One region of the Chryseobacterium sp. WLY505 genome, then DNA from elsewhere that is predicted to be linked to it. Evidence: riboswitches for the same ligand, from Rfam matches in the RefSeq annotation. Region 1 holds a riboswitch; each other region holds the start of a gene.
What was found. Region 1 has a riboswitch for cobalamin ahead of RAH34_RS19250 (T9SS type A sorting domain-containing protein). Riboswitches for the same ligand answer to the same signal wherever they lie in the genome.

Region 2: another riboswitch for cobalamin. It lies ahead of RAH34_RS01445 (TonB-dependent siderophore receptor); the one in region 1 lies ahead of RAH34_RS19250 (T9SS type A sorting domain-containing protein).
Region 3: another riboswitch for cobalamin. It lies ahead of metE (5-methyltetrahydropteroyltriglutamate--homocysteine S-methyltransferase); the one in region 1 lies ahead of RAH34_RS19250 (T9SS type A sorting domain-containing protein).
Region 4: another riboswitch for cobalamin. It lies ahead of RAH34_RS12705 (TonB-dependent siderophore receptor); the one in region 1 lies ahead of RAH34_RS19250 (T9SS type A sorting domain-containing protein).

What each region holds. Positions count from the first base shown of each region.
Region 1 covers NZ_JAVCWI010000012.1:28,534-36,446, reverse strand. Annotated here, with positions in the region: gene RAH34_RS19270 (S9 family peptidase) at 1-83, shown strand, start outside; gene RAH34_RS19265 (GxxExxY protein) at 124-279, shown strand; gene tpiA (triose-phosphate isomerase) at 398-1,156, shown strand; gene RAH34_RS19255 (esterase-like activity of phytase family protein) at 1,234-2,502, opposite strand; cobalamin riboswitch at 2,726-2,918, shown strand; gene RAH34_RS19250 (T9SS type A sorting domain-containing protein) at 2,981-4,084, shown strand; gene clpP (ATP-dependent Clp endopeptidase proteolytic subunit ClpP) at 4,408-5,094, opposite strand; gene dnaG (DNA primase) at 5,206-7,191, opposite strand; gene tsaE (tRNA (adenosine(37)-N6)-threonylcarbamoyltransferase complex ATPase subunit type 1 TsaE) at 7,599-7,913, shown strand, end outside.
Region 2 covers NZ_JAVCWI010000001.1:318,176-326,088, forward strand. Annotated here, with positions in the region: gene tnpA (IS200/IS605 family transposase) at 199-627, shown strand; gene RAH34_RS01425 (L-threonylcarbamoyladenylate synthase) at 929-1,477, shown strand; gene RAH34_RS01430 (nuclear transport factor 2 family protein) at 1,585-1,929, shown strand; gene RAH34_RS01435 (CCA tRNA nucleotidyltransferase) at 1,967-3,385, shown strand; gene RAH34_RS01440 (YncE family protein) at 3,539-4,597, opposite strand; gene RAH34_RS01445 (TonB-dependent siderophore receptor) at 4,619-6,445, opposite strand; cobalamin riboswitch at 6,478-6,656, opposite strand; gene RAH34_RS01450 (T9SS type A sorting domain-containing protein) at 6,793-7,913, opposite strand, start outside.
Region 3 covers NZ_JAVCWI010000004.1:188,527-196,439, reverse strand. Annotated here, with positions in the region: gene RAH34_RS11205 (hypothetical protein) at 1-262, opposite strand, end outside; gene metE (5-methyltetrahydropteroyltriglutamate--homocysteine S-methyltransferase) at 471-2,774, opposite strand; cobalamin riboswitch at 2,953-3,139, opposite strand; gene RAH34_RS11195 (Lrp/AsnC family transcriptional regulator) at 3,335-3,796, shown strand; gene RAH34_RS11190 (hypothetical protein) at 3,881-4,423, opposite strand; gene RAH34_RS11185 (VOC family protein) at 4,495-4,863, opposite strand; gene RAH34_RS11180 (alpha/beta fold hydrolase) at 4,871-5,731, opposite strand; gene RAH34_RS11175 (hypothetical protein) at 6,003-6,146, shown strand; gene RAH34_RS11170 (hypothetical protein) at 6,173-6,319, shown strand; gene gwsS (grasp-with-spasm system SPASM domain peptide maturase) at 6,436-7,524, opposite strand; gene RAH34_RS11160 (hypothetical protein) at 7,688-7,913, opposite strand, start outside.
Region 4 covers NZ_JAVCWI010000005.1:140,776-148,688, forward strand. Annotated here, with positions in the region: gene RAH34_RS12700 (YncE family protein) at 1-307, opposite strand, end outside; gene RAH34_RS12705 (TonB-dependent siderophore receptor) at 304-2,337, opposite strand; cobalamin riboswitch at 2,447-2,632, opposite strand; gene RAH34_RS12710 (transporter) at 2,723-3,670, opposite strand; gene RAH34_RS12715 (cytochrome-c peroxidase) at 3,682-4,731, opposite strand; gene RAH34_RS12720 (MbnP family protein) at 4,724-5,554, opposite strand; gene RAH34_RS12725 (hypothetical protein) at 5,728-6,096, opposite strand; gene RAH34_RS12730 (superoxide dismutase) at 6,101-6,775, opposite strand; gene RAH34_RS12735 (SCO family protein) at 6,965-7,642, opposite strand; gene RAH34_RS12740 (YHS domain-containing protein) at 7,629-7,904, opposite strand.

The sequences.
Region 1 (7,913 bases):
GTGCTTCCGGAAGGTTTGATTATCTGAAGGATGTGGCTTTGGTATATGCTTTCATGTTTAAACTGGAAGGGATTACTAAGTAATGAATCTCGCAGATTTTGCAGATAATGCAGATTTCTATTAATGACAGAAAATGAAATTTCATACATCGTTCGTAAATGTGTTTTCAATGTATATAATCAGTTAGGACCTGGTTTACTTGAATCTGTATATCAAAAAATAAATTTTAATACCTCCAATATTCTGGACAATATAAAGAGAGTGGTAAATAACTTATAATAAATAATTAGATTACATTAATCTGCTAAATCAAACAAATCCGCGAGAGCAAAAAAGAGTCTCGCAGATTATCCAAAAAAGAAAAATTAAAAAATAAATAAATCTATATTTAAATCTTATGAGAAGAAAAATAGTTGCAGGAAACTGGAAAATGAACAAAAATGTAATTGATGCACAACAATTAATGATTCAGTTACTAAGCTATAAAAACAACAATGCTACAAACTGTGAGGTTTGGATTGCTCCCCCTGCATTGTATTTGATGATGGCAAAAGACGTTTTTGAAAAGGATGAAATCGGAGTATTTTCTCAGGATATGAGCGAGCATGAAAGTGGCGCCTATACGGGTGAAATTTCTGCAGACATGCTGGAATCTATTGATGCAACCGGATCACTAATCGGGCATTCTGAAAGAAGACAATATCACGGAGAAACAGATTCTCACTGTAACAGAAAAATCAAATTAGCTCTTGATAAAGGGCTTATTCCTGTTTACTGTAATGGAGAAACTCTTGAGCAGAGAAAAGCAGGACAGCACCTTGAGGTAGTAAAAAATCAGACTGAAGTAGCTCTTTTCACACTTTCTGCTGAAGAGATCAAAAAAGTAGTGATTGCTTACGAACCGGTTTGGGCTATCGGAACAGGAGAAACAGCAAGTCCGGAGCAGGCTCAGGAAATCCACGCTCATATCAGAAATATTATCGCTTCAAAATACGGACAGGAAGTTGCTGACGAGGTTTCTATCCTTTACGGAGGTTCTGTAAAACCAGACAATGCTAAAGAAATTTTCTCTCAGCCGGATATCGATGGTGGTCTTATCGGAGGAGCAGCTTTGAAATTAGAGGATTTCTCTAAGATTATTGAAGCTTTTAATTAATATAAAGGATTTATATATCATCCAATAAAAAGCGGCGGAATCTTTGATTCCGCCGCTTTTCCGTTAAAAAAATCTAATTATTGAATATCGACTACATACATTGTTCCTTTGTCTACTTTACCCGTTTTAGGCAAAATTTTAGCTTTTGGATTTCCGCTTCCATCATCCACTACTCCAAAGTCATCATCATTGAAAACAGCCAGTTTATTATTTCCCAAATAAACAATTCCCTCGAATTTATCATGTTCATAGCCCAGTTTTGCTACCAGGTCTACGGCTAATGTTTTGGTAACAGCTTTTATTCCGGCATTGGTAATTTCATCCCATGAACATTGCTCTAAAGCTTTTCCGTTAATTTTCATTCCGTCCACCGCATTAATATCAGTTCCATTCACATCGGAAGCACTGCTCAGATTGATTCTGTATACTTTTTTGATTCCTCCCTGAGATCCGAAATTTCCGTCTCTTTCAATCACCAGGAATTCATTATTGCTAATGGCTGTAATATCACACACCGAATCAGAAGCTCCGCCATCCTGTTTGTATAAAAACTGCCTGGTTTGCCCTGTAATAATGTCAAAAGTGACAATTCTCGTTAAAGTAGTATTGGTAGCCAATGCTTTACTAGGAACAAACATCATGGATTGTATGGTACCTACCAATGTTCTTCCGTCCGGAGTGATACAAAGTCCTTCCATTCCTCTGTTGGCCCTTCTTTTGGCTAAAACAGCAGGCAGTTTTCTTGGTCCTGTATTTACGCCAACAGGGCTTATTCTTTCCATCTCGATTCCATCAGCACTATAATGTACGATATGTGGACCATATTCATCAGAAACCCAGAATGTACCATCAGCAGCAGCAACAATACTTTCGCTGTCAAGACCATATTGATCAGTACCTAAGACATTTCCGGAAGCATCATAAGCAATTTCTCCCGTACTTCCCATTCCTGCAGGATTTGGAAGTCCTGTAATAGGTTGTCCGGATGGATTTTTAAGTTTAATATATTTGATGACCTCTACATTTCCGTCAGCATTGATTTTAAAATGCATAATGGTTGGAGTAAAATTAGGAGCAAGAAACTTTTTCCCATTCTGGAAGTCGGTATTAGGCCCTCTGTCTGTAATGACATAGAATTCGCCTTTTCTGGTAGGATGAGCGGCTGCTCCGGAACCAAAACCTCCGTTGATAACATCCACTCCGTTTATTGTAGCCAGTTTTGTAAAGGGAAACTCCTGAGGGAATTTGGAATAATTAATATCCTGATTAATTATGGTGGTATCATCATCACTTTTACATGAAGCCAATACAGCCAGTATACTCACAGACCATAGTAATTTTTTCATATGCTATTTTATGGCTGCGAAAATAGAACTTGATTGTAAACTGATCTTGAATATAATGATAATTGTTTTTTAACAATAGAACAGACAGAAGCATTGAAAATAAATAAGAAACGAACTTATTTAAAAATAAAAAACCAACAATCCCGCCAAATTATTAATCAAATTGAAAATCAACTTTTTAAAGGTAAATAATTCACAAAACAGACTTATCAATTTATATGATATATTTGCAGCGTTTTAAGGCTGAACAATGTTCATTAATAGGGAATCAAGTGAGAATAATATTCAAATCTTGGGCTGTACCCGCAACTGTAAACTGTTTAAACTTACTGCACGAAAAACCACTGGACGTGAAAATCCGGGAAGGAAGCTGTAAGATGTGAGCCAGGAGACCTGCCGTAAAACACTAGATTCAGAGAAAGAATTATTTCTCCTCTGAAGATAAGTTTCGGGAATAAAACTTTAAATTAATTATATCATGAGGAAAATCTATCTTTTTTTCTTACTGCTTTGCATGCAGCTATTGTCGGCCCAATTCACAGAAAACGACATTAAATTTTGGGTAGGAACAGGTTCTAAAAAAGCGTATTTCATTGCAGACTTTAATGATGACAGCACTCCAAATTCTTATGCATGGGGATATCGTTTTGACGGAAATGGTTTAACCATGGAAGACATGATTACTGCTATTGCCGCTGCAGAACCTAAAATGGAAATTGAAATACCATCCGGATTTCTGTACAGTTTAAATTACAATCATCATACTCCTAGTCTTGACGACTATTGGTCTACCTGGTCAGGAAATACTCCATCAACTATGGCATTCAATAATGGTGTGAACAATGATCTTTTAGTGGACGGAAGATGGTATGGAGCTTCTTATAGTTTTTCCCCTCCTACAATACCTTCCCCACCAGTTGCAGCCTACAGTTCTGCTTGGTTTACTCCTTCTCAGGTTACGAACTGGGTGGGAACAGGAACTAATAAAAGTCTTGTAGTTATTGATTTCGGAACTGATAATACCAACGGAAATGCCAATTCTTTTGTTTTTGGAATTAAATATAACGGAAGTATAACAGCTGAACAGGCGTTACAACTGATCCAATCTCAAGCTTCTTATTTTAACTTCACATCAGCAAATAATCAGATTGCTAATTTAGCATTGAATTCCTTTGCTGGGAATACTTCCGGATCAGACAGCTGGAAATTGTATAAAGGAAAAGATCTATCAAGCTGGCAAGCAAAAGCCAATCTTTCTCAGATTCAACTGAGTAACACTGATTGGTTTGGATTGAGTTTCGGGCAAAGAAGACCATTTACTCCAACCGAAGCACAGCTTACTTTAGGGGTTTCTTCTGTGACAAAGAAAAAATTCAGTGTTTATCCAAACCCGGCAAGTGGTTTTATTCAGATTGAAACGGCTGAGAAACTGAAAGAAGTGAATATTTATTCTGCTACAGGACAGAAAGTAATGACTTCACAGTTTACTAAGATTGATATTCATTCTTTAAACACGGGAGCTTATTTTGTGGAGATTAAAACAGCTGAAAATACGACAATACATAAGATTGTTAAGAAATAGAGAAAGCGTCTTGAGACGCTTTTTTTGTGGGGATATAGGTAAAATAGACTGTTAAAACCACCCCGTCAAAAATTCTTTGAATTTTTGCCACCCCTCCAGCGGAGGGGAATTCTTGCGTCTTCAGTTGAAACTTTAATTGGGATTGTAATTTTTCTCCCACATCTGTTCTTGGATCATTGTGGCTGGATTTCCACGGAATGACAGAATTGAAATGGTTGTCTATCCATACAGTTTGTCATTCTGCAGGAATCTAAACATTTAAAAATATAACCCAACAAAAAAACCGCACCAGATAAGTGCGGTTCTCATGATTTTATCATCAATTATTTTTTCTCTGTAGATCTTTGTAAAACCTCATCTACCATTCCGTAGCCTTTAGCTTCTTCAGAAGTCATCCAGTAATCTCTGTCAGAAGATTTTTCTACCCACTCATACGTTTGTCCTGAATGATGACCGATGATTTCATAAAGCTCCTGCTTCAATTTCAACATCTCTCTCAAGTTGATTTCCATATCAGAAGCAACTCCCTGAGCACCTCCTGAAGGCTGGTGAATCATAACTCTTGAGTGCTTAAGCGCAGAACGTTTTCCTTTTTCTCCTGCAACCAATAATACAGCTCCCATTGAAGCAGCCATACCTGTACAGATTGTTGCTACATCGGGCTTAATGATCTGCATGGTATCATAAATACCTAAACCTGCATATACACTACCACCAGGAGAGTTGATATAGATCTGAATATCTTTCGAAGGATCAGCACTTTCTAAGAATAAAAGCTGAGCCGTAACAATGTTTGCTACCTGATCATCAATACCTGTCCCAAGAAAGATAATTCTGTCCATCATCAGACGGGAGAAAACGTCCATCTGAGCAACGTTTAATCTTCTCTCTTCCATGATGTACGGAGTAAGATTCGTTGGGCCATACATTCCCATATACTGATCGGTAACTAAACCGTTGTTTCCTAAATGTTTTACAGAGAAATCTCTGAATTCTTTTTTAATGTCCATATTTCTATTATGTATTATTTTTAAAATATTCTCGAAGTTTAAATTACAATATTTATTCCTAAAATTTTATAGGACTTTTTGTCACAGAATATAAAAAAACTGACTTAAAAATTATCTTTTTCTACCATAGATTCCTTTGATAGGTGAATATTCGATGATATTACTCAATCGCATGGAAGCCTGTTTCAATAATGTAATTTTCTTGATAAGCTCATAGTACTTTCCTTCATCAGTATCCCTGTACACATCCAGCTCTTTATCTGTTTCTGTAATTAAATAATCAATATATCTGTATTTGTGCAGCAAAACATCTCCCTTGATCTGATCTGCCACTTTATCACCATAATTGGGAGGATAAATGTTTCTGGAAGCCCAGTTTTCAAGCTCATCCAACGGGATCAGTGCGTCTACAACCTTTGTGGTAATTTCTTCGTCCATAAAAGATACAAAAAAGTTTCCACTTCTCAACTCATCTTTTTGAATCCCTTCCCTTACCTGAGTAATAATGATTTCATTGCCTTTAACTAAAAATGCATACTGCTCTTCTTCAAAATGATGAAGAATCTCCTCAATTACAGTAATCTGATATTCTTCTCCCTGTTCATTTCTACGTTTCAAAATAATATCTCCAAATGCCAACATGTGTTCAACAAGTTTATTCTCCATGAACAGTACATCATACAGAAAAGGATCTTCTTTTTTCTGATCCAAAGGCACAACTTCCATTTTCGGAACGGCTGTTTTCTCTTTCTGCTGCTGTTGAACATGATGCGTTTGATTCTGTGTGATCTGCTTCTGAACATCCAGTTCATTGAAAAGACTCTGCTCAGAAAGTCCGAATTTATTGGAAACTTCTTTAAGATAAACCTCTCTTTTCAGGGCATTTTGTACGAAAGAGACAGATTTCACAATATCTCTGATTGCTTCAGCCTTTTTAATCGGATCATTTCCGATATCTCTCAGGAGAATTTCCGCCTTGAAGTCGATGAAGTCCATCGCTTCATTTTCGATGTACTTTTCAACGTAATCCTGCGGGTGTTTTCTGGCAAAGGAATCCGGGTCATCTCCATCCGGGAAAAGCAAGACACGGATGTTCATTCCCTCAGTCAGCAGCATATCAATACTTCGGAAACTGGCTTTGATACCGGCATTATCACCATCAAAAAGAATCGTTACGTTTTCCGTAAGCCTTTTAATAAGTTTGATTTGTTCTGTCGTCAAAGACGTTCCGGAACTTGCCACTACGTTTTCGATTCCGGACATATGAAGGGAAATCACGTCCATATATCCTTCCACCAAAAGACAAGCATTCTTTCTTGAAATAGCCTGCTTACTCTGATTTAATCCGTAAAGAACATTGGATTTATGATAGATCTCCGTTTCCGGGGAATTAAGATATTTTGCAGTTTTAACATTGTTCTTAAGAATCCTTGCTCCAAAACCTAAAACCCTGCCGGAAAAACTGTGAATAGGGAAAATAACCCTTTCTCTGAAACGGTCTACGCCTGCAGGAGTATTTTCAGGAAAAATAGAAAGTCCGGATTTTTCAAGAATCTCTTTAGTATATCCTTTTTCCAGGGCATAAGCCGTGAAAGCATTTTTCTTCTCCGGAGAATATCCAAGCTGGAATTTCTTAATGATATCATCCTTCAATTCCCTTTCTTTGAAATAAGAAAGACCTATACTTCTACCCTCCTGATCATCCCAAAGGATCTCCTGAAAATAAGTATTGGCAACCTCATGGATCTTATACAAGAGATCTTTTTCAGTCTGGGCATTTTTTGCTTCTTCAGAAATTTCACGCTGATCTTCTTCAATTTCAATTCCGTATTTTTTTGCAGCGTGGCGGAGTGCTTCAGGATACGTAAAGTTCTCAATTTCCATAAGGAAAGAGATCGCTGTTCCCCCTTTTCCTGTGGAGAAATCCTTCCAGATCTGCTTACTGGCAGAAACTACAAAGCTGGGAGTTTTTTCGTCATGGAAAGGACTGAGTCCTTTGTAGTTAGACCCTGCTCTTTTCAACTGCACATATTCGCCCACAATCTCTTCAACGCGGATTGTGGAGAATATCTTATCAATGGTCTGTTTGGAAATCATGGTGTAAAATTAAGTATTTTTATGGAAAAGTTGGATGGGTTGGAGAGTTTCAGATACAGGATATGGGGTTCGGGTTTCGAGGTATTGGGTTGGAGGGTTTGAGAGTTAGAGGGTTTTAGGGTGCGAGAGTGTTTGAGGAAAGAGTTTCAAGATTCAATTTATCGAGGGTTGAGAGTTTTAGAGTAAGAGGGTTTTAGGGTTAGAGAGTGGGAACATTTTGGGCTCGGGATAAGGAGATTTTTGGTAGTAGAGTTTGAATGTGTAGGAGTTTAACTCATAACTTATAATTCATCATTCATAATTAATAACTTCCAGCTTCTAGCTTTCAACTGCTAACTTCTAACTTCTAACTTCTAGTTTCTCATTTAAAACTCATAAATCATTATTTTTGCAAAACAAATTAGTATATGCAGTTCACTATCCATACAATCGAAGACTGGCAGGAAGTTGTTGACAACATCATTCCTCAATTACAACATAATATTCTTTTATTAAAAGGAAATCTGGGAGCAGGGAAAACAACATTTACTCAATTTCTGCTTAAAAATATGGGCAGCAATGATGAAGTCAACTCTCCCACGTATTCTATTGTGAATGAATACAATACAGAAAAAGGAAAAGTGTATCATTTTGATCTTTACCGCCTGAAAAACATTGAAGAAGTGTATGATATCGGTATTGAAGAATACCTGGACAACTCTTTTTTATGCATTATCGAGTGG
Region 2 (7,913 bases), on a different contig from region 1:
CCGAATGATTATTTAAATTGTTTAAATGGGCTAAAGCCCATTTCTATTGAATTGGATATTCGACTTTTTAAAAAAAATATTCCACCGATTAATAAAAAACATCAATAGGAACGGGCTTTAGCCCGTTTTGATATTATATACCATTCCTTTGGCTTTAGCCGAAACTTAAAAAACATTATTTTTGATAAAACAACACAAATGGCTTTTATCAAAATTTACATTCACCTTGTCTTCTCTACAAAAAATAGAGATCCGTTTCTCAATACATTCGAAATACGTCTTAAGGTTTGGAAACATATTAAAGAATATGCAACAGAAAAAGGAATATTTTTAGACATGATTAATGGATATTCAGACCATTGTCATTGTCTTATTTCTCTGGGATCTGATCAAAATATAGAAAAAATTGTACAATTATTAAAAGGTGAATCTTCACATTGGATCAATAAAAATAAACTTACTTTAGGAAAATTCTCATGGCAGGATGAATATTTTGCTGTATCAGTTTCTGAGTCTATGATAGAAAGCGTAAGAAATTATATTAAAAATCAGGAAAAGCATCATCAGAAAAAAAGCTTTGGAGAGGAATATAAGGAATTTATTGAAAGATATAATTTTAAAAACTAAGTAGGTTTTGGCTAAAGCCGAAGGATTTATTTCTTTTATTTAAATGGGCTAAAGCCCATTTCTATTGAATTGGATCTCTAAAATTCATCGTATTATTTTTTTAATTAAATCAATAATCCTATTTAAATTTAAACATACTACAATTATCAATAGGAATGGGCTTTAGCCCGTTTTCAAATTATATACCCTTCCATTGGCTCTAGCCACAACCTATAAACATGTCCACATTTACATCCCATTTTTTTTGCCTGAAATTCTTATATTCTCTACCTTTATCCACTCTTTGAACTCATATACAATTATGGAACATATTATCGAAATATTAAAATCCGGCGGAACAATTCTTTACCCTACAGATACTATTTGGGGAATTGGTTGTGATGCGACCAATATAGAGGCGGTCAATAAAATTTTTGACATCAAAAAGCGTGAAAAAAACAAATCCATGATCATCCTTGTGGAATCTGAGAAAAGACTTCAAGAACTGGTGGACGTTCCAGAAATGGCATGGGAAATTATTGATCTCAGTGAAAAACCGGTAACGATCGTTTACGAAAACCCGAGAGGCTTGCCTAAAGAACTTCTTGCAGAAGACGGAAGCATCGGAATCCGATTGGTAAAAAATGATTTCTGTAAAAAACTGATTACAAAACTGAACAGGCCTTTGGTATCAACTTCTGCCAACTTCAGTGGTGAAAAAAGCCCGCTAAAATTCTCTGATATTTCTGATGAGATGATCAGCCTAGTAGACTATGCAGTGGAGGAAGACAGAGAAAAGATTTCCAAATACTCAGGCTCATCAGTGATCAAAATATGGAATGACAACAGAATAAAAGTTCTTAGAGAATAAGAATTCTGAACTTTTATATTTATTTTTTAGAGTCTTGTCAGTTTATATCGGCAGGATTTCTTTTTTTTAATTCTATCTTTGCAAACTCAACTCATAAACTATTTGCTATGAATCATCATGAATTTGCTCAAATGTGGATCAATGCGTGGAATTCTCATGATTTAGAGGATATACTTTCCCATTATTCGGATGATATTGAGATCACCACTCCTATGATCGCACTGGCTACTGGCGGTAAAGAAAGTTCTTTAAAAGGAAAAGAATCCGTCCGTGAGTACTGGAAAAAGGCATTGAATAAGTTTCCGGACCTTCATTTTGATCTGATGCATTCCACAGCAGGAGTAGACTCGGTAGCATTATTTTATAAGTCGATTATGGATAAACATGCTGTTGAAGTTATGTTTTTTAATGAAGAGGGGAAAATTAATAGAATGTATGCTCATTATGATTAATGGGTAGCATACGTAGAAATTGTCACTATTATCAACGATGAAAATTAATCTTAATCAAAATAAGAATTTAAAACTATTTAAAATCATTTCTGAAGCAGCAGAAAGGAATAATCAGTCCGTATACATTGTGGGCGGTTATGTACGGGACCTGCTGATGAACAGAAAAGCTTCTACAGATATAGACTTTGTAACGGAACAAAGCGGTATTGAGCTTGCTCAAAATGTAGCTCAGGATATAGATCCTAAATTAAAAGTTTCTGTATTCAAAACGTATGGAACGGCTATGATCAAGTATAAAGAACTTGAACTTGAATTTGTGGGAGCAAGAAAGGAAAGCTACACAGAAAACAGCCGGAAGCCTGAAGTAGAAGGCGGAAGCCTTGAAGATGACCAGAAAAGAAGAGATTTTACTATCAATGCGATGGCTATTTCTTTAAATAAAGATAACTTCGGAGAATTGATTGACCCGTTCAATGGAATTGAAGATCTTGAAAAAGGGATTTTAAGAACTCCTTTAGAACCTGCTCAAACTTATTCTGATGATCCATTGAGGATGATGAGGGCGGTACGTTTTGCTTCAACTTTAAATTTTAAAATTGAGGATGAATCTTTGAAAGCAATCCAGCAGGAAGCAGAAAGAATCAGGATTGTTTCTATGGAAAGAATCATGGTAGAGTTTAACAAAATTATGATGTCTGAAAAGCCGTCTGTCGGACTGAGACTGATGGAACAAACCGGTCTTATGAAGCTTGTTATTCCTGAACTGATCGAACTGAAAGGCGTGGAGGAAGTGGAAGGACAAACCCACAAGGATAATTTTTATCATACGCTGGAAGTAGTGGATAATATTTCTGTAAATACGGATAATCTTTGGCTTCGCTGGTCTGCCCTGCTCCATGATATTGGAAAAGCTCCGACAAAAAAGTTTGTGGAAGGAACAGGATGGACGTTTCACGGACACGAATTTTTGGGTTCAAAAATGGTAAAAACACTTTTCCAGAGATTAAAATTACCTTTGGGAAGTGATATGAAATATGTTCAGAAAATGGTAAAACTTTCGTCAAGACCTATTGCACTGATTACGGATGATGCTTCAGATTCTGCATTGAGAAGACTATTATTTGATGCAGGAGAAGATCTGGAAGATCTTTTCACCCTTTGCAAAGCGGATATTACCACTAAAAACTCTAAGAAACAGGAGAAATTTAAAAGAAACTTTGAATATGTAGCGGTAAAGATCAAGGAAGTGGAAGAAAAAGATCAGGTAAGAAATTTCCAGCCTCCTATTACCGGTGAAGAAATTATGGAAATGTTTAATCTTAAACCGGGCCGCGAAATTGGTATACTGAAAGAGAAAGTAAAAGAAGCTATCCTCGAAGGGGAAATTCCCAATGAAAAAGAAGAAGCGACAAAATTTGTGATTGCTGAGGCTGAAAAACTGGGATTAACCTTATAATTCAATTTAGAAAAATATTAAAAATTCCGGCGGGATGTTCCATCCCGCCGGAATTTTTTTCTTAAGGAAACAAAGCCGGCCGGTTTCTTCGAAACCGGCCGGAAAAAAACACAAATGATGAAAAAATAAAAAATTATTTTTAGAAGTACTATATTATTGTGGATTCAGGAAAGTTCCGTTAGCACCAAGACCTCCTGTTTTAAGAGAAGTAATTTTGCTCCCCGTAGTTGCTGAATATATTAGCATTTCGCTTTCTGCTGTAAACTGATGAACATCTGATGCAAAAATTCTACCATCAATAACATTAAATCCATAAAGTGTAAAATAAGGACCGCCATCTGCAGCTGTTAATAGTGGGCTTGCAGGAATTGCCGGAGTCGCTAAGCTTGTTGTATACACTTTATTGGCAGAGCTGAAGTAAATTTTATCATTATCAATCTGAAGATTGGTAGCACTTGGAATTCCTGTCAATGTAACTACCGGTGTCATAGCTCCTGTGCTTGATATTTTGTAGATATATGAATCAGCGGCTGTAGAAGAAATTGTATACACGTTAGATTTGTATGAAATAGTACTGTTGATCTTACCATTCGGAACAGTAAGTTCAGTCTTACTGTCATTAGAAGTATTGATATAAGTAATCATATTTCCATATCCTGAAGTAGCATTCTGTACAAAAACATTTCCACCTGCTTCTACTGTTTTATCAGCACCACCTGTCATGGTGATTTTGCTTACAAATGAATAGTCAGAAGCTTTATATTTCGTTACACTTGTAGCATTCGTAGAGAAGTTTAGGTTTGCAACATAGATAAAGTCATTAGCAAAAGCAATTCCTCTTGGATTATCAATCTGATCAGTAATTACTGCTAGTTTTTTGAATGTATAACGGTCTACTACAACAATTTTGTTTGAGTTATTCAAAACAAGATAAGCTTTATTTCCGTTAAGACCGATGGTCTGAAGAACATCACCCAGGATTTCTTTATTGTTATTGTATCCATATACATCATCCTGCTTTAAGTTTAAATCTCTTGTCAGGAATGTTACTTTAGCCCCCTGGCTGTTAAAATTCCCCTCATTAGCGATAAAATATCCGTTCTGGTACGTGATCGGGGAAATTTCAAATTCGGCAGAATCACTTGTACATGAAGAAATATTAAACAATAATACAACTGCAAATAGGACAGTTAAAAGTTTAGTTATTTTCATAATTTATTCAATTTTAATTTATTAAAAATTTATTGCTGCATACACACTATAGTTTCTTTTCGGTAAAGGATAGAAAGAAACAGTTTTATAGTAAGTATTGGTTAGATTATTCACTTTAAACCCTAAGGTATATTTCTTGGCTAACGTGGCCGAAATGCCCATATTTAAAAGAAAATATGGATCTATGGCATCAGATCTTTTTTCATCACTTGTCGTATAAGTAACCCCATTCAGCTGTCCTTGTGCAAAAAACTTAAAGAAACCATATTCATAATCTATACTGGCATTTCCTCTGTGCATGGGAACATAAGGTCTCTGCATTTTCGTTTCTTTATCAATAGATTTTGCATAGTAGTATCCTGCATTCACGCGGATTTTATGGCTGCCCAGCTGTTTACTGAAAGACAACTGAGATTCCAGGCCGTAAGATTCAGATTTATTGACATTATATGCCTGCCAGTATCCCAGAGCAGTCGGAAGCCATACAATAAGATCGGTCACATTCATATAGTAAGGAGACAGGGTAAGTTTAAAATCTCCTGCTTTGAACTCATTGGTCATATCTACCTGGGTAGAGGTTTCCGGTCTCAGATCTTTATTTCCTCCCGGTTCGTAATAAATATCATTGAAGGACGGATATCTGAAATTTTTTGATACATTAACACTCACATCATACCACTTTGCAGCACTCCACTTTCCAGAGAAAGAATACATTAACGGGGACTTTACATCTTCTACAAAATCTTTCTTAAATCCACCCTCAAAACGCAGGTCTTTTGTTGCAAAATATCGTAGCAATCCTGAAACGGAACCTATATTTCTGCTGACATTGGATATTCCGCTCTGATATCCTTCTCCTTTATTAACCTGAAACTCTCCGATGATATTAAAATTCCATTTTGAATTCAGAAAGTAATTGAAATCATTTTTAAAAATATAATTCTTCCCGGTTCCTCCACTTGATTTAGGTAGATTTAATGAACCAAAATACTGAAAATTCTCTTCCGTATAAGCTGCTCTAAGGGAATTGCTGAACTTCGTTTTGTTCCAGTCCCAGGAAAGAAGACTTCTTACACTCTGAGTTTTATATTTCGTTTTGGTTCCCGTTTCTTCATATACCGGATAATGCTGTGAAGAATCAAAAAACTGGCTCTGCCACGAGATCTTATGATCGTCCGTAATTTTATAGGATGCTCCTGCATTAAACGTTGTATTGTAATAATTTCCGTTTCGGTTGATATAGTTCAGATCGCTGACCTTATAATCATTTTCACTTACAGAATAATTTCCGGAAGCTTTAAAACTAAACTTATCATTGCTGTAGGAACCTTTTATAAAATTGTTATAAGTATTAAAAGAAGCTACTTCTGAAAATAAGGAACCATGGAAACCTTTATTAAAATCAAGGGTATTATTGAGGTGAATACTTCCCCCGATGGCACCACTTCCATACACTACACTTCCACCACCAGCTTTGATACCGATCTGATCATAGCCGAACAAAGCAATATTATTAATATCCCCCTGGCCTAAAAAATTAGAATTGATATTAATCCCATTCCAGACAAAAGCAGTCTGCTGGGCGGTAGTTCCTCTGAAAGAAGGTGAAGAAACGGCTCCACGGCCATTTTCTTTGATAAAAACCTGTGACTGAAATCTGAGAAGCTCAGAAAGATTACTGGAGTTTTTCTCAGCATCTTCTGCTGTAATAGTTTTTACAGGATGAAAGAGTTTCACCCTGTTCATCTGGTTGTCGAAGACATAAATAGTGTCAATGGTTTTCTCTTGTCCAAAAAGAAAACATCCATAAGATGAAAAAAGCAGTACTAAAGATCTTTTTATATCCATACTTTTTTACTTTTCCTCCGAAAGCAATATGTTTTTTTAATTATAATTCCGGCAGGTCTCCTGACTTTCGCATTCTGCTCCTTCCCGTTATAAAACAGTGGTTTTTTGCAGAAACTTGTGTTGCGATTTACAGTTGCGGGGACAGTCCGGGAGTTACACCCGATTCCCTTTTAATTCCAAAATACTGGAAACCAAAATTTTTGCAAAGATAGTTTTTTATGTGTATTCACCAAAAACTACACTTCGCCTTAAAAATGTTATCTTTTTGTCAGTTAAACAAAAAAAAGAACGGCCGCTTTCAATATTGAAAACAGCCATTCATCCCACTACTTTACTATTTATATATGTTACTTTTTAATAAATTTATAAGGCTCCTGTTGTACTCCTTTTACAGAGTATTGTAAGATATAATCTCCTGTTGACAGAGCCGAAACATCAATCTGTCCTTCTACAGCATCCAATGATTTCACTTTTTGTCCAACCATATTATAAATTTCTGCTTTCTCTATTTTTCCTGTTCCTTTAAAATAGAGGATATCAGTCACAGGATTAGGATAGATTCCTATACTGTTTTTCTCTTTTACGGCATCATTCACCGATAAATATTCAGAAGTATCCAGGTAAAAGGCAATCATTTGACCAGAAGCATTTGTCCCTGATCCGGCAATTTTCTTTCCGTCCTGTGAAATTGCTAAAGGAAGCCCCATCGTGACTCCATTGGTAGCAATTCCTAAAGACGCGGCATAATCATTCAGGTTAATTCTTCCGCTGGCAGAGGTCCAGATAAAGCCTTCACCTGACATCGGAGGTGCTCCAAATGCTCTGTAATACCCAATTACTTTTTTTCCATCAGCTGAAATTCCCGTTGCTCCTCCTTTGAAGCTGAAAGAAGCATTAGGATGCGTTATATAAGTAAGCCCGCTTACCGCATTCCAGACATAAGGATTAGGATTTGCTGCCCCTATGATTGTAATTCCATCTGCAGAAATCCCTCCTGCTTCTCCTACATTATTCCCATTATTATCTGTAATAAAGCTTTCTACTCCATCTTGCCATTTTGCGCCACTTCTTGTCCCGGTTGGCTCATCCTGCCAACCCACAATTACTGTTCCTGACGCATTGATTGCATTGGCTCTGGAACTGCGTCCGGCAACAATACTTCCCAAATCTACCATTCCGTTCACTTCATCCCATTTCACAGCATGCGCGTTCGCAGCAGTAAGAAACCCTAAACCCACAATCGTGCTCCCATTGGTAGTCATTCCCCAGGTTGAACTTACACTGCCATCCCATCCTGTAGGAACAAGCCCTCCTCTGTTTACCCAGGTGGAAGTAGCCACATCATAAGTAGATATTTCATTAAATCCCGTTGCTGTATTTGTTATCGAGGACGAAATTTTGGTTCCATCATTTGAAACAACAGTTCTCCCCGCAGCCGGATATCCGTTTGATATGGAACCTATCTGTA
Region 3 (7,913 bases), on a different contig from region 1:
TGAGCAGACCACTGATTTTTTCATCCTGATTCCTCATCATTTCATACACCAGCCAACCCGCCAGTGAACCTGCAATAAGAAACAGTAATAAAAAGATCATATCAGAAGCGATGTCTGTAGAAGGATCGGATAAAGCATCAATAAAAAACCTCAGTAAAACAACAGCAACGGCAGCAAAAAGAATGACAATACTCCACCTTACTCCTGCAATGTATTGAGGATTATAGGTTTCCGATCTCATTTCAGGAAATGCTTCTTTCATGGTTTTAATGTATAGTATATTAGTTTGCTCAGCTTTTAACATCAATTTAAAAGATCATATGTCAAAATTTGCCGAGCTGCAAAAATAGAATATAAAAATGAATAGAATATTATAGGATATCCATTATTTTAACCTTTAAAAATAACAGATCGTGCTATGAAAATCATAACACGATCTGAATTATTGAATCTAATTATTTTAAATTTTTCTAAACAGCATATTCTACTGAAGCTTCTTTAGCAGCGGCAACCATTGCGATTAAAGCTTTTTCAGTTTCTTCCCAATGTCTTGTCTTCAGCCCGCAATCAGGATTTACCCAAAGTTGATTGGCTGGAATGACATTCTGAGCCTTTCTCAGCAGCTCAATCATTTCTTCTTTTGACGGAACTCTTGGTGAGTGAATATCGTATACTCCAGGACCAATTTCATTCGGATATTTAAAATCTGCAAAAGCATTCAGCAGTTCCATCTGAGAACGTGAGCATTCTATGGTAATGACGTCAGCATCCATATCGGCAATGTTTTCAATAATATCATTGAATTCCGAATAACACATATGCGTGTGGATTTGGGTAGCATCTTCTACTCCACTTGCTGAAATTCTGAACGCTTCCACAGCCCATTTCAGATAATTCTGCCAGTCTGTTTTTCTTAATGGAAGTCCTTCTCTGATCGCAGGTTCATCAATCTGAATAATCCTGATCCCTGCTTTTTCCAGATCCACCACTTCGTCACGGATTGCCAAAGCAATCTGCTTACACGTTTCTGAACGAGGCTGATCATCACGTACAAAAGACCACTGTAAAATGGTAACCGGACCTGTCAACATACCTTTTACCCATTTTTCAGTCTGGGATTGTGCATATTCAGACCAATATACGGTCATCGGAGTCGGGCGGGAAACATCACCAAAGATCACAGGAGGTTTCACACAACGGCTTCCGTAGCTTTGTACCCAACCGTTTTTAGTGAATACAAATCCTTCCAGCTGTTCTCCGAAGTATTCCACCATGTCGTTACGCTCAAATTCTCCATGAACCAATACATCGATTCCGATGTCTTCCTGCCAGCGGATTGTTCTCTGCGTTTCCTGTTTCAATAAGGTATCATATTGTTCTGCAGTAAGCTCTCCTTTTTTGAATTTTGCTCTCCAGCTTCTTACTTCTGTGGTTTGCGGGAATGATCCGATAGTGGTGGTTGGAAATAATGGAAGCTGCAATACTTCCTGCTGTTCTTCTTTACGGATTTTGAAGGTATTTATTCTCTGAGCGTCTTTTTCAGTAACGGCATTCGCTCTTTGTTTTACCTGATCATTATGGATAAGAGAAGAAGTTTTTCTGCTTTCAATGGCTTTTTTATTTTCTTCGAATGCTTCAAGAATTTGTTCATTTTCCGTTCCGGAAGCCAGTTCTTTAAGTGTTACGACTTCTGTCACTTTTTGTTTTGCAAAAGCCAGCCAGTTTTTAATTTCAGGATTAAGATTGGTTTCAAAATCAAGGTCACAAGGTGAATGAAGCAATGAACATGATGGTGCAATGAAGATCCTTTCAGATCCTAATTTCTCAACAGCTTTTCTGATGAAAGACAATGATTTTTCATAATCATTTTTCCAGATATTTCTACCGTCAATTACGCCTAATGAAAGACTTAAGCTTTCCGGAATAATATTCAGAATATCATCCAGCTGTTCAGGATTTCTCACCAGATCAACATGTAATGTATTCACCGGAAGGGAAACTGCAAGTGATGCATTGTCTTTTAATCCGTCAAAATACGTAGCTACAATAAATTTCAGTTTCGGGAAACGTTTTCTGATTTCGGCATACACAGAAAGATAAGTTTCTTTGGCTTTTTCTGTTAAATCCAACGCCAGAAAAGGTTCATCAAACTGAATCCATTCTGCACCCTGATCCTGAAGTTTGGTTAAAATCTCTATATAAACAGGAAGAAGATTTCCAGCCAGATCCAATTTATCGAAGCCTTCTTCTTTTTCTTTTCCTAATAACAGATAAGAAACCAGTCCGATAATTACAGGTTTTGCATTGATTCCCGCTTGTTTTGCTCCTGCAAATTCATTGAAAATCTTATCTGAGCTCAGTTTAAACTGTTGATTTTTATAAAATTCCGGAACGATATAATGATAGTTGGTGTCGAACCATTTGGTCATTTCCATGGCAGTGATATCCAATCCGTCTTTCTGATAGCCTCTTGCCATCGCAAAATAAAGATCCAACTCAGTATTGTTCTTTTTAAGCACTACTTCATGATAACGTGTTGGAATTGCTCCTACAACAAGGCTCATATCCAATACCTGATCATAGTATGAAAAATCATTACATGGGATAAGGTCTATGCCTGCTTCTTTCTGGATATTCCAGTTTTGGTTACAGATAGTTCTTCCTGTATTCAGAAGTTCTTCCAAAAGGATTTTACCTGACCAATACTGCTCGCAGGCTTTTTTGAGTTCTCTTTTGCTACCAATACGCGGATAGCCAAGAATGTGAGTTTGCATTTTTTTAAACTTTTTAATTCAACTTATCGGGAAAGTTCTTTAAAAGGCTTCGTAATGTTTTATCGGAAGAAGTTTCAGGAAAGTCATGACATAGCAGACAGCGTAATTTCCTTTACAAAAGAAAATACCCGAATCCGATATATCATCTGTATGACCTCAAAGCTTCAGACCGCGAAAGCATTGTCAATTCAGTAAAGGCAGGTCTCCTGACTTGTAACAGTTTCCGTCATCCTTCCCGCTTTTGGCAGTGGATCTGCAAGGACAGAAACCTTTGGTGTGTTACTTACAGTTGCGCGACAGCTCGTGATTTGCACACGATTCCCTATTAATCTACCTTAAGTAAAACCTTTCCTGTTTGATGAAGTATCTGTAAAGAACTGTACTTTTACCTTTAACCATGGTCATCAGTAAAAGTTTTTAATTTTGTGTAAAATTAGCAATACAGAATAAAACTACAATCAATATTAAATAATTAAGCAAATTAAACTTTTAAAAATTAAAATTAAAGTATATAATTCTGTACATTTGACTGTTTTAATCATTTAAAAGAATAATATTCTGTGGAACAACTCGATGATAAGGATTTACAGCTGCTCAGGCTGCTCCAGAAAAATGCTAAACTGACCGTTAAGGAACTTGCAAAAGAAGTAAACCTTTCTACCTCCCCTGTTTTTGAAAGGGTAAAAAGACTGGAACAGGATGGTTTTGTTAAAAGATATGCAGCGGTTCTTGATGCTGAAAAACTGAACCGCGGATTTACGGTTTTCTGCCAGATCAAACTCAAAATTCATGACAGATCTGTAGGTTATGATTTTGTAAAAGAGATTTTAGAAATTGAAGAAGTTGCCGAATGCTACAATATTTCCGGAGATTTTGATTTCCTTCTGAAAGTTCAGGTAAGAGATATGAAGCATTATCAGGATTTTGTATTCAATAAGCTGGGATCGGTAGATTCCATAGGGAGTACCCACAGTACGTTTGTGATGGCTGAGGTAAAGAATAACCATGGGCTGACGATATAGCTTTCGCTTTACGTTAATCTGCTTCAGATATAAAAACATCCGTCGATAATGACGGATGTTATTACTATTTTAATTTTCCAGTATTTAATTGGCTGCCCGATCAACAAGCGTTGGTGTTAAACCTAATGATTTCAACCTGTTTTTACTGTCAAAAAACAATGTTGCATAATGTTTTCCTTTTTTAAAAGTCAGTTTTGATCCACCTGGGAATTCACTGTCAGCTCCTAATTTTTGTGTTTTAGCATTGTATTGAGTGAACCTGGTTTTACTATCCTGTAATGTACTTTTATTCAGGACAAGGCCAAAAGGAAGCCCTTCCACTACTAAAGATGTATTGTCTGAAGTTTCGAAAAACATCTCATTGACAGCGTTATTTTTCCCAAGACCACAATAAAGCTCCAGCCCTGTTTTCATGGTCCATTTTGCATATTTTTCTTCATTGGCATCTTCATAAAAAACGGTTTTTACATTTAGTGCTTTTGATATTTTATCAGGTGTCTGTGGAAATATAAATTCTGAATTTTTGTCCAGTAAAGAGTTCAAAGCTGCTGTTTTCTGTGAAAATACAGTCACACTTAATACCAGAAAAAAGAGGGTTACAATGAAATTGAATGGTTTCGTCTGCATGAGAATGTTTTAAAATTTTAATGGTTTGATGGTTAAAGTTATTAAAATTTTCTGCATTATTCTGTCTTTTATTATTTTCTTTCCTGTACATTGAACACAGTACCTGCAGGATCAGTAATCCAGTGCATGTTGTCAGGAAGTTCTTCAATCTCGTCACAGGTTTCCACACCGTTTGACCGTAAGTATTCTGTGGCCGCTTCTACATCCGGAACCGTGAGCTGCAGCCAGGTTTCGGAATGGGTATAATTGTCGACACAATCCAGCCAAATAATATTATTTCCGAATTTTACCTCGTGAGTTCTGGAAACCGTAGGATTATTAATGGGTCTTTCCTCCACTTCTAATTTCAAAATTTCTCTGTAGAAAGCAACTGTTTTTTCATATTTATTTTTGGGAATTTTTATAGCGATATTAATTCCTGCTTCAAATTTTGGATTCATCCTCAAGCTATTTTAAAAAATTATTCAGGTAGTTCAGAATCATTGCCGTCTGCATCATCAGACTCACGTGGGTTTGCCCCGGAGCAATAGCTAACTGAGATTTGGGCATTTCTCCCATGTCCGCAAAAACATCACCTCCCAATAGTTTATAGGTTTTTGAGAGTTCTGTTTTGTCCAGTCCATCATTATCACCAGCTATGATTAAAACCGGTACCGGAATTTTAGAAATATTAGTATCGCCAAGATCAAAAGGCTGTCCGGCAGACACCATCATCTGCTCCAGAAATGGTGTCCATTTTGTTTTATCTGGTGCAACAGCATTATAGGCAGTATGCATAGGACTGTTTTTAAAGAGGTCGGGTTTCATTCCTTCCAGGGCCTTATTGACTTCAGGCAGCCAGCCGTTAGTTTTATATGTTGACGAAATAATAACCAATTTGTTCAGCCTTTCCGGACTTTGTATCGCTAATTGATAGGCCACCTCCCCACCAAAGCTGTATCCTGCAACATCAGCTTTATCAATTTTCAGATAATCCATTACCTTTGTAACATCACTGGCCAAAGTGGCGTGTGATAATTTCCTTTCCGAAAAGGGAGTATGCCCATGTCCCTGTAATTCAATTGCTATTACCTTTCTGTTTTTAGACAATTCCGGGATCAGCTCACCCCAATTGAGATCAATCGTCATGAACGCACCATGTAACAGCACAACAGGCTTTCCTTTACCATAGACTTCATAATACACTTTAATTCCGTTGGCAGGCGCATAGCCACTTTCAGAGGGTTTTGTTTTTTGTCCATATACCTTCGATGCTGTCAGAAAAACCGTTAGGACCAATAATGCAGAGAATTTGAATAAACTTTTCATAATATTATAGATTTGGTGAATTAAACTCTTAATCAAAATTACCAAGTCAATCTGAAAACGGACTTGTCACAGGACAAGATTTTATTGAAACAGGAAACTCTTTCAATACTGGTTTTAAAACCAGTCTCAGCAAATCATTTTACTTAATTCTATGAAATAAACATAAAATACACTGCAATTAAACAATTTAAAAATAAATATTTTTACAATAATTCTACAATAGTTGATAAAATTTGATTAATTTCGAATTGAACTAAACGTAAAAATTATTATGAAAAATTTAAAGAAAATCGAAAGACAGGAATTGAAAACAATTAAGGGTGGAATTGACTGCAGAGGTGGTCAGCTATGTTTAATCGGTGGTAAGTGGCAATGTATGCCTTACGACGGATGTGGTGGTGGAAACCAGCCTTAACTTACGTTTAATGCAATTACTTGACTATGAAAAATTCTAAAAAAATTTCAAGAGATCAGTTGAAAAGTATTAATGGCGGAGCAGTAAGCTGTTCCGAAGCATGCTGTCCACCTCCGGGAATTAAAAGATGTCCGTGGGTGATCTGTATAGCACCATGTGAGATTTTAAGTTAAAAAGACTTTATTCTCAACAATAAACCCTGTGATTTTGAATTGCAGGGCTTTTTATGTTCCTAAATATATAATTTAAATAGAAAAAAATATAAATATCCATTTCGAAAACAGATAATTTATTTACTTACAAAATTTCGCATCCTATAATGCTCAATTGCCTTTTGTTTGAGGGGATTTGTACTCCATTCTTCCCATTCACCAGTATAAGGATTATAACCACATTTCAAAGGTTTGGATATATCGAGACCTTCTTTGTCTACACTTGTTTGTTCGGTGTAAGCTCTGCAATCAGTGCAGATGTAACGAAATTCACAGTCTTTGCAGACGTCAATACTATCTTTGGTTAAGTTCCAATATTTTTTGAATTGAGAATGATTTAAAGCATTTTCTAATGTTGTATCCTTGATGTTTCCGAAACTTTGAGGCATGGAGGGGCAATTTTTAATGTTGCCCTTTTCATCTATTGATATTTTTTTATTAAGACAAGTGTTATGCTGTTTGGCTTCGAGATAAAAGTTACGATTAAGATTGATATTTTTTAAATCAATCAATCCACAACTTAAAGGGATGGTAATTTTATTTTTAATGATACTCAAATGAACATGGTCTAAAGTTTGAAAATCCTGTTCATCCGATGAATGCAATATAAAATGGAGGAATTTATTTGAAATGCTATAGTAATTCTCTTTGATAAATGTAACCAATTGCAAGTCATAATTTGCCACAAGAGACACTTCATTAATACTAGAATCATTAAGCAAACTCAATTTCCTAATTACTTTTATTGTATCGTTTAATTCCAGTTCTGAAAATCTGATTTGTAGATATTTAATTCTCAAATCACAAATTTGTTGTAACAGCACATCATCTAGGACATCTGAATTGTTGATATCCAAAATTAAATAATCAACAAAAGAAGGGGGTTCTTTAAATTCTGATGTATTCTGAAAAGTTGATAATTCTTTTTTTGTATTCAGAATAACTCCTAATTTATTGTCTATAATAAAATTAAGATACTCCTCTAAAGCCTCTAAGCTATCGTTATCCAATTGTTTTTTTAATACGGCATAGTTTTGATATTCATTTGATAGTAAGTCAAAAAAGGCAATCGGAATGAGTTGCAAAAACCTAGTACTAGCATCCAAAATAATAGCATTTTTAGCTCCTCTGGTTATTTTAACCGAGTCAAATAACTTTAAAAACATACTTAGTACAAAAGGGAATAATGTTTTTGTGAACGGAAAATTTTAGTTTTTCCACTTTTTTTGTCTTTATTTTTAGAATATTTAACCTGAGACACACTGTTGCTTTTCTTCCATTCCTGTAGAGAGAATTCAATTCCCTTAAGACATAGTTCTTTTTCTTCTTTCATAATAAATCTGCAATATGCTTTTCTATTTGATAGTTTCCATAATGGCTAACTTGGTGAAACTGTCCTAATGGATTCACTTCTAAAAAATAATAATCATCATGAGACTTTAGCAAGTCAACTGTTCCACACTTAAAGTCCAGGTTCTTTGCTAATTTTAAAATTTTTCTTATAAGTTCTGATGGAAGTGCAATAGGTAGATATCTCTTGTCCTTCTCCCTTATG
Region 4 (7,913 bases), on a different contig from region 1:
CAACAATATAAAGTTTGCTTCCGTACACTTTGATATCATTTCCTACATCACCCAATTCTTTTACCACATTGGGATTAATTTCTGCGTAAATATTCCGGTAATAGGTTCCTTTGGTATAATCAAAAAAATCCAGGGTACATTTATTACTTCCCATGTTTCCTTCATTGAGCATATAAAAGCCTTTTATTGCTGTATTTTCTGAAGGGAGTCCTTCCACCACTTCCTGACGGACAATAATTTCATCGGTACGGCAAGAGGTAAGAAAAGCTAATACCAGAAATAAAAAATAAAAGTTTAGTTTTCTCATAGGGTGAAGTTTAGAATAAGTTTAAAATTTCTTCCGGGCATCGGATAATTGAGGACAACATCATAGTATTGATTGAAAATATTATTCATCTCAAGGCTTACTTTAAACTGATGATTCGCCCAATTGAATTTTTTCTGAACAGAGAGATCGTGCGTATACCAGGGCTGAACATAATTGTATTGAATGTTATCCTGATTCACATCATATCTTTCCCCTACGTACATTGCACTGTAATTGAAACTCCAGTCTTTATAATCTGCCATCAGACTGAAAGATCCACTATGCCATGGGGTATAAGGAATCTGATTGCGATAGAAAGTGTCTTCCGGATCACTGATATCTCTTGCACTTTGGTATGTATAAGAAAGCAAAGGTCGGAGGGTTACTTTTCCAAGCTGCATTTCAGTCTGTACATTAACATCAGCTCCAATGATTTCAACCAATCCAAGGTTCATCATCAGCCAGCGGAACATGCTTCCATTTGGAGCAGCTACAATTTTATCCTGTACTTTATTGTAGTAACCGTCTACTTTAGCATAAAATGTTTTAAAGAAACGGTTGTTATAATTCTTCTGATAGGTAAATCCTATATCATATTGATTGGTGAATTCCGGTTTCAGGTAGGTATTTCCGATATTGGTATAATACAAATCATTGAAGGTCGGAAGTCTGAAAATCCTTTTATAGAAAGCTCTGAGGGTAAGCTCCGGAATTTTTTCCGGCTGATAGCTCATAAAAACGGCAGGTGTCCACTCTCTGGCATCTCCCGGCCTTTTATTTTTTCTTACTTCTTCAAATGTAAAAGTTCCTAAAAGGCTTCCCAGAATTTTGAATCTGTTCCACTGATAGGTTGTCGCCAATGCGACCAATGTAGTGTATCGGGTAGGATAAGAAAAGTTATCCAGATTGGCATCCAGATTATTGTACTGAAAATCACCACTCAGGCTGACATCCCAATTGGGTGTGATTGAGTAAATATTGGAAGAGGAAAGGTAAAGCTCCCTTTGGATGTAGGTATTATCAGTATAAATAATAGACTGCGAACGAACCGTGTCCATAAAATGGGTATAATCGTAAGCGAATTTTGCTTTCAGCTGTGTTTCAAATTTCGGGAACAGTTTCTTTCTCAGATTGGCCTGTACAAAATAATTCTCATCGGAAAGCCTTGCTCCTCTTCCTCCGAAACGTCCATTCACAATAGGTGCCGGCATTCCACGGTTTGAAATATAACCGTAGCCACGGATATTCCAGCTTCCGTTATTTAAAGTTCCGTTGAGAGAAGTTTCAAAACGTTTTGCCCGAATATCTGAATCCTGTCTTTTGGCAATGGTATCATAAGCCTGTTGTCCATCAGGATATTTCTTGGCATAACGAAATCTGTAAATTCCATCACTCTGCATAAATTCTCCACTGAAGCTGGCAGAAATCCTGTCAGAAATTTTCTGTTCCAATCGGAATGATGGATTAAAAAGGTCAATGGATGCACTTTTTGCTCTTACAACCAAATTGGTTTTTCTATTTCCTTTAAATACGGGTGTTTTTGGCTGTAAATAGATAGACCCCGAAGAGCCGAAGTCTTTTGCCGGCTGAAAAATTTCACTTTTCTGACCGTTGTACAATGATATTTCTTCCAGATCGTCTAAAGAATATCGTCCAAGATCCACCAGCCCGTTTTGGGCATTTCCTAATTGAATTCCATCATAGAAAACCCCTACATGCTGGCTTCCCATGCTTCGGATATTAATAGTTTTCAAACCACCCAATCCGCCGTAATCTTTAATCTGAACACCTGAAAAATATCGTAAAGCATCTGCAACGGAATGACTGTTCAGTCTTTCCAACTGCTCACCCTGTAGGATTTGTGCCGGGAGGATTTCTTTAAAATTCTTTTTGTAAAGATTGATTCCTTTAATAGTCTCTTCCTGAAGGCTGTCTTTTTTCCTGTTTTGAGAAGACAAAAGTTGAGATGTGATCACCAATATTGTGAAAACAGCTTTATGAATTGCAGAAGTAGTTAGTTTTGCCGCCATTAGCTCATTTAGGGTAATGAAGACGCTAATGGGGTATAAGAATACAACGACAAAGCACAGCTGTCACTGCACAGAATCATTGATGTCCTAAGCTTTATTCCACGAAAGCGTCAAACGATTATTTTCTGGCAGGTCTTCTGACTTACTCCATTTTTGAAATCCTTCCCATTAAAAAACAGTGGATATATTCTTCAAAAACTTTGGTGCGGAGCTTACAGCAGCGGGTCTGTTCCGGATTTTCACCGGATTCCCTTTTAAGAGCTTTTTAGGGCTCACCAAATTTCGGCAAAGATAAATAATTATTCCTAATCCCCAATTAAAATCATGATTCATAAACAATTAAAGCTCCCGAAGGAGCTTTAACATCATTTATTGGGGTGTCACTTTAAATTCCAATATTCAGGAAAACACTGAATCTCGATTTAGCTTCAATATCTCCTCCCGCCAGATGAGTGTACATGGGAAGCATGATTTCACTTCCCAGGCTCAGCTTTTTATAAGAGGCTTCAAATCCCAGCTTTCCATACAAAGCACTTCCTGCAGTATTGGGCAGGGCTTCATCAAATTGTTTATTCTGAGCGTAAACTTCTCCCTGAACTCCCGTTTTTACAGAAAAAATAGATTTTTCATTTCCTGCAACCTGATAAAAACCCGTTGCAGCATAGTTCCATTGGTTTCCAAAACGGTAATTTTTTTTATTCTCTGTTTTGATCGTATAGTCTGTATTGACCAATACGGCTACTTTATTTTTCTGAAATTTATAATTCAAAGCTGCCTGATAATCCCAGCTTCCGGTTCCCAGCTGAAAACTCGGATTCACTCCGGATGCTCCTTTTTCATCAAACTTCCCAAGTGGAATTTTCACGCCCAAACCTCCGCTAAGGTGATGGAAATTATCTTTAGAGCTCATCAGCTGGTAAATTCCCATCAGGTTCAGATCTCCTATTCCATTGATTCTGATATCACCCTGGAGGGTTTTCTTTTCATGAAAATGGAATGGAAGGCTCGCATACACACTCAGCTTTTTAGTCAGTGGAATTTTCCCCCACAGCTGAAGCGTATTGAAATACTGATCCTGGGTAAGGTCTTTTACAAATAAGTTCTCTTTCGCTTTATAATGCTGGGCAAAGTATTTGATTCCGATAAACTGCGGGTTCAGTAAAGATTCAAACCCGGAAGATCCGTTTCCTGCTGCACAGCCACAGGCATCACAATCATCATCAAAATTGAATCTGCTAAAGGTTTCCGGAGCACTATATGCACTGTCTCTGATCGTTTTCGCCTGATACTGACTCAACAGGATCAAACTTACTATCACTATAATCTTCTTCATGTTTTTATAAATTATTCTGCAAATTTTGGATTGGATATAAAACTTTTATCCGATAATGTTTTCAGGAACGCAATGATTGATTGTCTTTCCTGACTGTTCATGGCAATTCCTATGTGGCCGTTCTGTTTCAGCTGTGGATCAAGATTGGCATTATCTACCACATGATCCGAATAGAAATTGAGTACTGCCTCTAAGGTGTAAAATCTTCCGTCATGCATATAAGGTGCGGTGTATTCTACATTTCTTAAACTGGGAACACGGAATTTCATCCAGTCCACCTGATTAAGGGAAACTCTATATCTTCCTGCATCCTTGAATTCTGTATTGTAATACATTCCCGTATTTCTGAAACTCTCATCCGTAAACAGTTCTCCGCTATGACAGGAAGCACATTTCTGTCCGAATAAAGCCATCCCTTGAGATTCTGTTGAAGTCAATGGTTCTTTTCCCTGTTTGAATCTGTCGTATTTTGAATCTGCAGAAATTAAAGAAGCCATAAACTGCGACAATGCTTTCAGAATTCTCTCTCCGGTAATGGTTTCATCTCCATAAGCTTCTCTGAATAGTTTTTTATACTTCTGATCATCTTTTATTTTCGAAATAGCTTCCGGTATGGAACTGTCCATTTCATTGACGTCGGTAATCGGGCTGATGGGTTGTTCATTCAGATTATGAATCACTCCGTCCCACATATATCTTTTCAAAAAAGCCATATTCTGGATGGGTGGTGCATTTCTGATTCCTATTCTGTCATCCACCCCATGGCTTACGGTATGCCCGTGATGGGTAAAGGCATTTTCCTGGATATGGCAGAAACCGCATGAAATGGTATTATTCCTTGAAAGCCTGCCTTCATAGAATAATTTTCTTCCCAGCTCCACGCCGTTCTTAGTTACCGGATTGATCGATTTATCAAAAGTCATTTCCGGAAAATAAGAGGGAAACTTCAGGTTATAGGCTTCATCTTTTTCCAGTGGCTGTATAACCTCATCAGAACAGGAAATACAGCTTAATACCAATACAAACAGAACCAATAATGTTTTTAAAAAGAAATTAATCATTGTGAACGTGGTCTACTTTAAACATTTTTGTGAGATTGTTGGTAACATCCACCAGGTGTTGGTTGGAGCCCATCAGCATGTCATTAGCTGTAGTAAGAGTAAGCGCTTTATCTCCGCTCAAAAACTGGTTCAGGTCTGCCAGAATATGAACAGAAGGACGAATTTTTGCCGTCACCCTTGCCGTTGTCGGAAGATTCAATGTGATTTCACGGTATAAATCAGGCTGCTGATTAGCAGTAACATTTCCCATATTGCCGGTATGGTTCATGAATTCTTTTGAAGGGGTATCATTCCCGTATTTCCCTTCCAGTTTTACAAAAACATAACCCGCTGCCCATGACCATGACATTCCCTTCTGCTTGGCTTTTGTCCAGAATTCAGCCTGCCCGTCCTGTCCCAGCAAGTACGCTTTTTGACTCACACCTAATCCGAATCTTATTTTTTTGTAGTTGTTTTTCGGAACGCCATCCAGATTAAGATAAACAATTCCGGCTACAGCATCTGCCTGATCTACGATAAAAGCACCTTTATCAGGGTTGTTTTCATTGTATTTAAACTCATTTCCGTTTTCGTCGATCAATGCAATATTACTGATGACATATTTTAAGGCAGAAAAGTTATGCTTTTGTCCGTTGGAAGAGGTCTGAACCGTCTGATTCAAAACGATGTCTCCTACATTATTAAATCCGTTTTCAAATTTGATCTGAAGTTTCCCAGGGGTAGTATCCTGGGGATTTTCGTCATCCCTGCTGCTTTCGCAGGCTACAAAAGAGAATAAAGTAAAGGCAATAAAGAATAGTGATAAAAATTTATAAATTTTCATTGTTGATTTTTTAAGTTGAATTATAATTTGAATGGCTTTTTTACCACAAAAGACACAAAAGTTCTTACACTTAAGTTTATTAAGTGAAAAGTTTTATACACAATAAGAACACTTCAGCTTTTTTATTTATCTATGCTTTTGTGAATTTTGTGGTTGAATAGTGATCGTTTAACTTAAAAAACCGGTGGTTTGAAAATATGGGTAAGAAACAGAAAAGAATAAGCTGTTTCGTAGGTAAAATTGAAATTGAAAAACGAAATTTTTCCAGTAGTGTTGATCTCTGTAGTCTCCGGCAGAATATAGGTATCCAGAACTTTCTGTCCTGAGTTTTTGAGTTTCTGAAAAGGTGAAGATTCAGAATCATAGGTTTTGGACAGTTCTTTACTCAGGTAACATTTTCCGTTACAGTGAATCTCCGGCCTGGATTTATTAATACAGAGAACTTTAACAATATAATCATAATTTACAGCATACTCAACCATAGGTACTAAAGGTCTTAGCACCATATAGAAGGTAAAAAGTATGCTGTACAATATTTTCATCAGATTATTTCTTGCTTATCGCTTCGTCATATCTTCTGCTGATTTCTTTCCAGTTGGTCACATTCCAGATCGCGGTAAGATAATCTGCTCTTTTATTCTGATATTTCAAATAATAAGCATGCTCCCATACATCAATTCCGAAGATAGGAGTTCCCTTTTCTTCTACTACATCCATTAAAGGATTGTCCTGGTTAGGAGTAGAGGAAACAAACAATTTCCCGTCTTTTCCTACAGAAAGCCAGGCCCATCCGGAACCAAAACGGTCTGCTCCTGCTTTGCTCATCTTTTCTTTAAAAGCATCCATGCTTCCGAAAGTTTCAGTGATGGCCTTTGCTAATTTTGCTGAAGGCTGCGTGTTTTTCTGAGGCGTAAGAACCGTCCAGAACAATTCGTGGTTGTAATGTCCTCCTGCGTTATTTCTTACAGCAGCAGGCAGTTTTGAAGCATTGGAAAGAATCTGAAACAAAGTTTCTTTTTCCTGTGGAGTTCCTGCAATGGCTTTATTCAAATTGGAGGCATAAGCCGCTCCATGTTTTGAATAGTGAATTTCCATCGTTTGGGCATCAATATTTCCTTCCAGAGCATTATAAGCATATGGCAGAGGCGTCTGCTTAAACTGAGCCAGTGTAAATTGGGCTGCGAAAACTGCACTTAAAGCAGCTATTTTCAAAATCTTCATAATTTCTTTGTTTATGGTTGAACAATGTTTTCTTATTAAGCGGGAGGATGGGTGATGGAAGCTGGAAGTTACTGATGTCATAACCTAACTTCTTCAACTTCTATTTGCTTTTATAGCCATCTCAAAAAACTGCTAGAGCTTCACCGTCCGGAATAACTTCCAGATCCTAGCATCCAGCTCCCCTCCTCTCTATTTCAATAATTTCTTAATATCCTCGATCAGGATTTCTCTGTCCGGGTGATATTTTCCTGTCAGCATGGGTGTTTTACCTTCCGGATCTTCGTAATTCAATCCTGAATAATACAGAATAGGCATGTTTTCTTTATTGTATCTGCATCGGATATTTCCTTCCTGATCTACCAGCGCAATCATTCCGCTGTGGTTCAGGCTTTCTCCTTCATCTTCTTTATCACCTACGTAGATATTAAATTGATTAGCAAGATTTCCAATATAGGCACGATCACCGGTCAGGAAATGCCAGTTCGGAGATTTTGCCCCTATTCTTTGAGCATGTTCTTTCAAGGCTTCCGGAGTATCATTTTCCGGATCGATACTGATAGAGATAATCCCGAAGTCCGGATCATTAATCTGGTTCTGAATCGCCTTCATATTAGTATTCATCACCGGGCATATAGTAGGGCATTTGCTAAAGAAAAATTCCACAAGATATACCTTTCCCAACATATCCTTATTGGTGATTTTTTTACTGTTCTGATCTGTAAGTTCAAAATCAGGAACTTTCATGACGGTATAAAGATTCTTTTTAAAATACCCCATTCCTACCCCTATTCCAAGGAAAAGCAATGCAAATAAAGCGATGGGTATAATCACTTTACTTTTATTATTGTTCTTTTTATTTTTGGGCATATTTCTCAGGGCTTTTTTTGAATTCATGTTTGCAGGATACACTGCAAAAACCATACGTTTTATTTTTATATACGGCTGTATCGTTAATAGATCCTGCCGTTTTCATGTGGCAGATAGGGTCTTCTTCATTTACTACCTGTACATTTTCTATTTTCTTTCCCGAAGAGTCCATATGGCTTGCATGCTTTACCTGAGGAGTTTCTTTGGCACACGATAGTAATGATATTGACAACAGGGCAGTCAAAATAATAGGAGATTTCATTTTAATGTT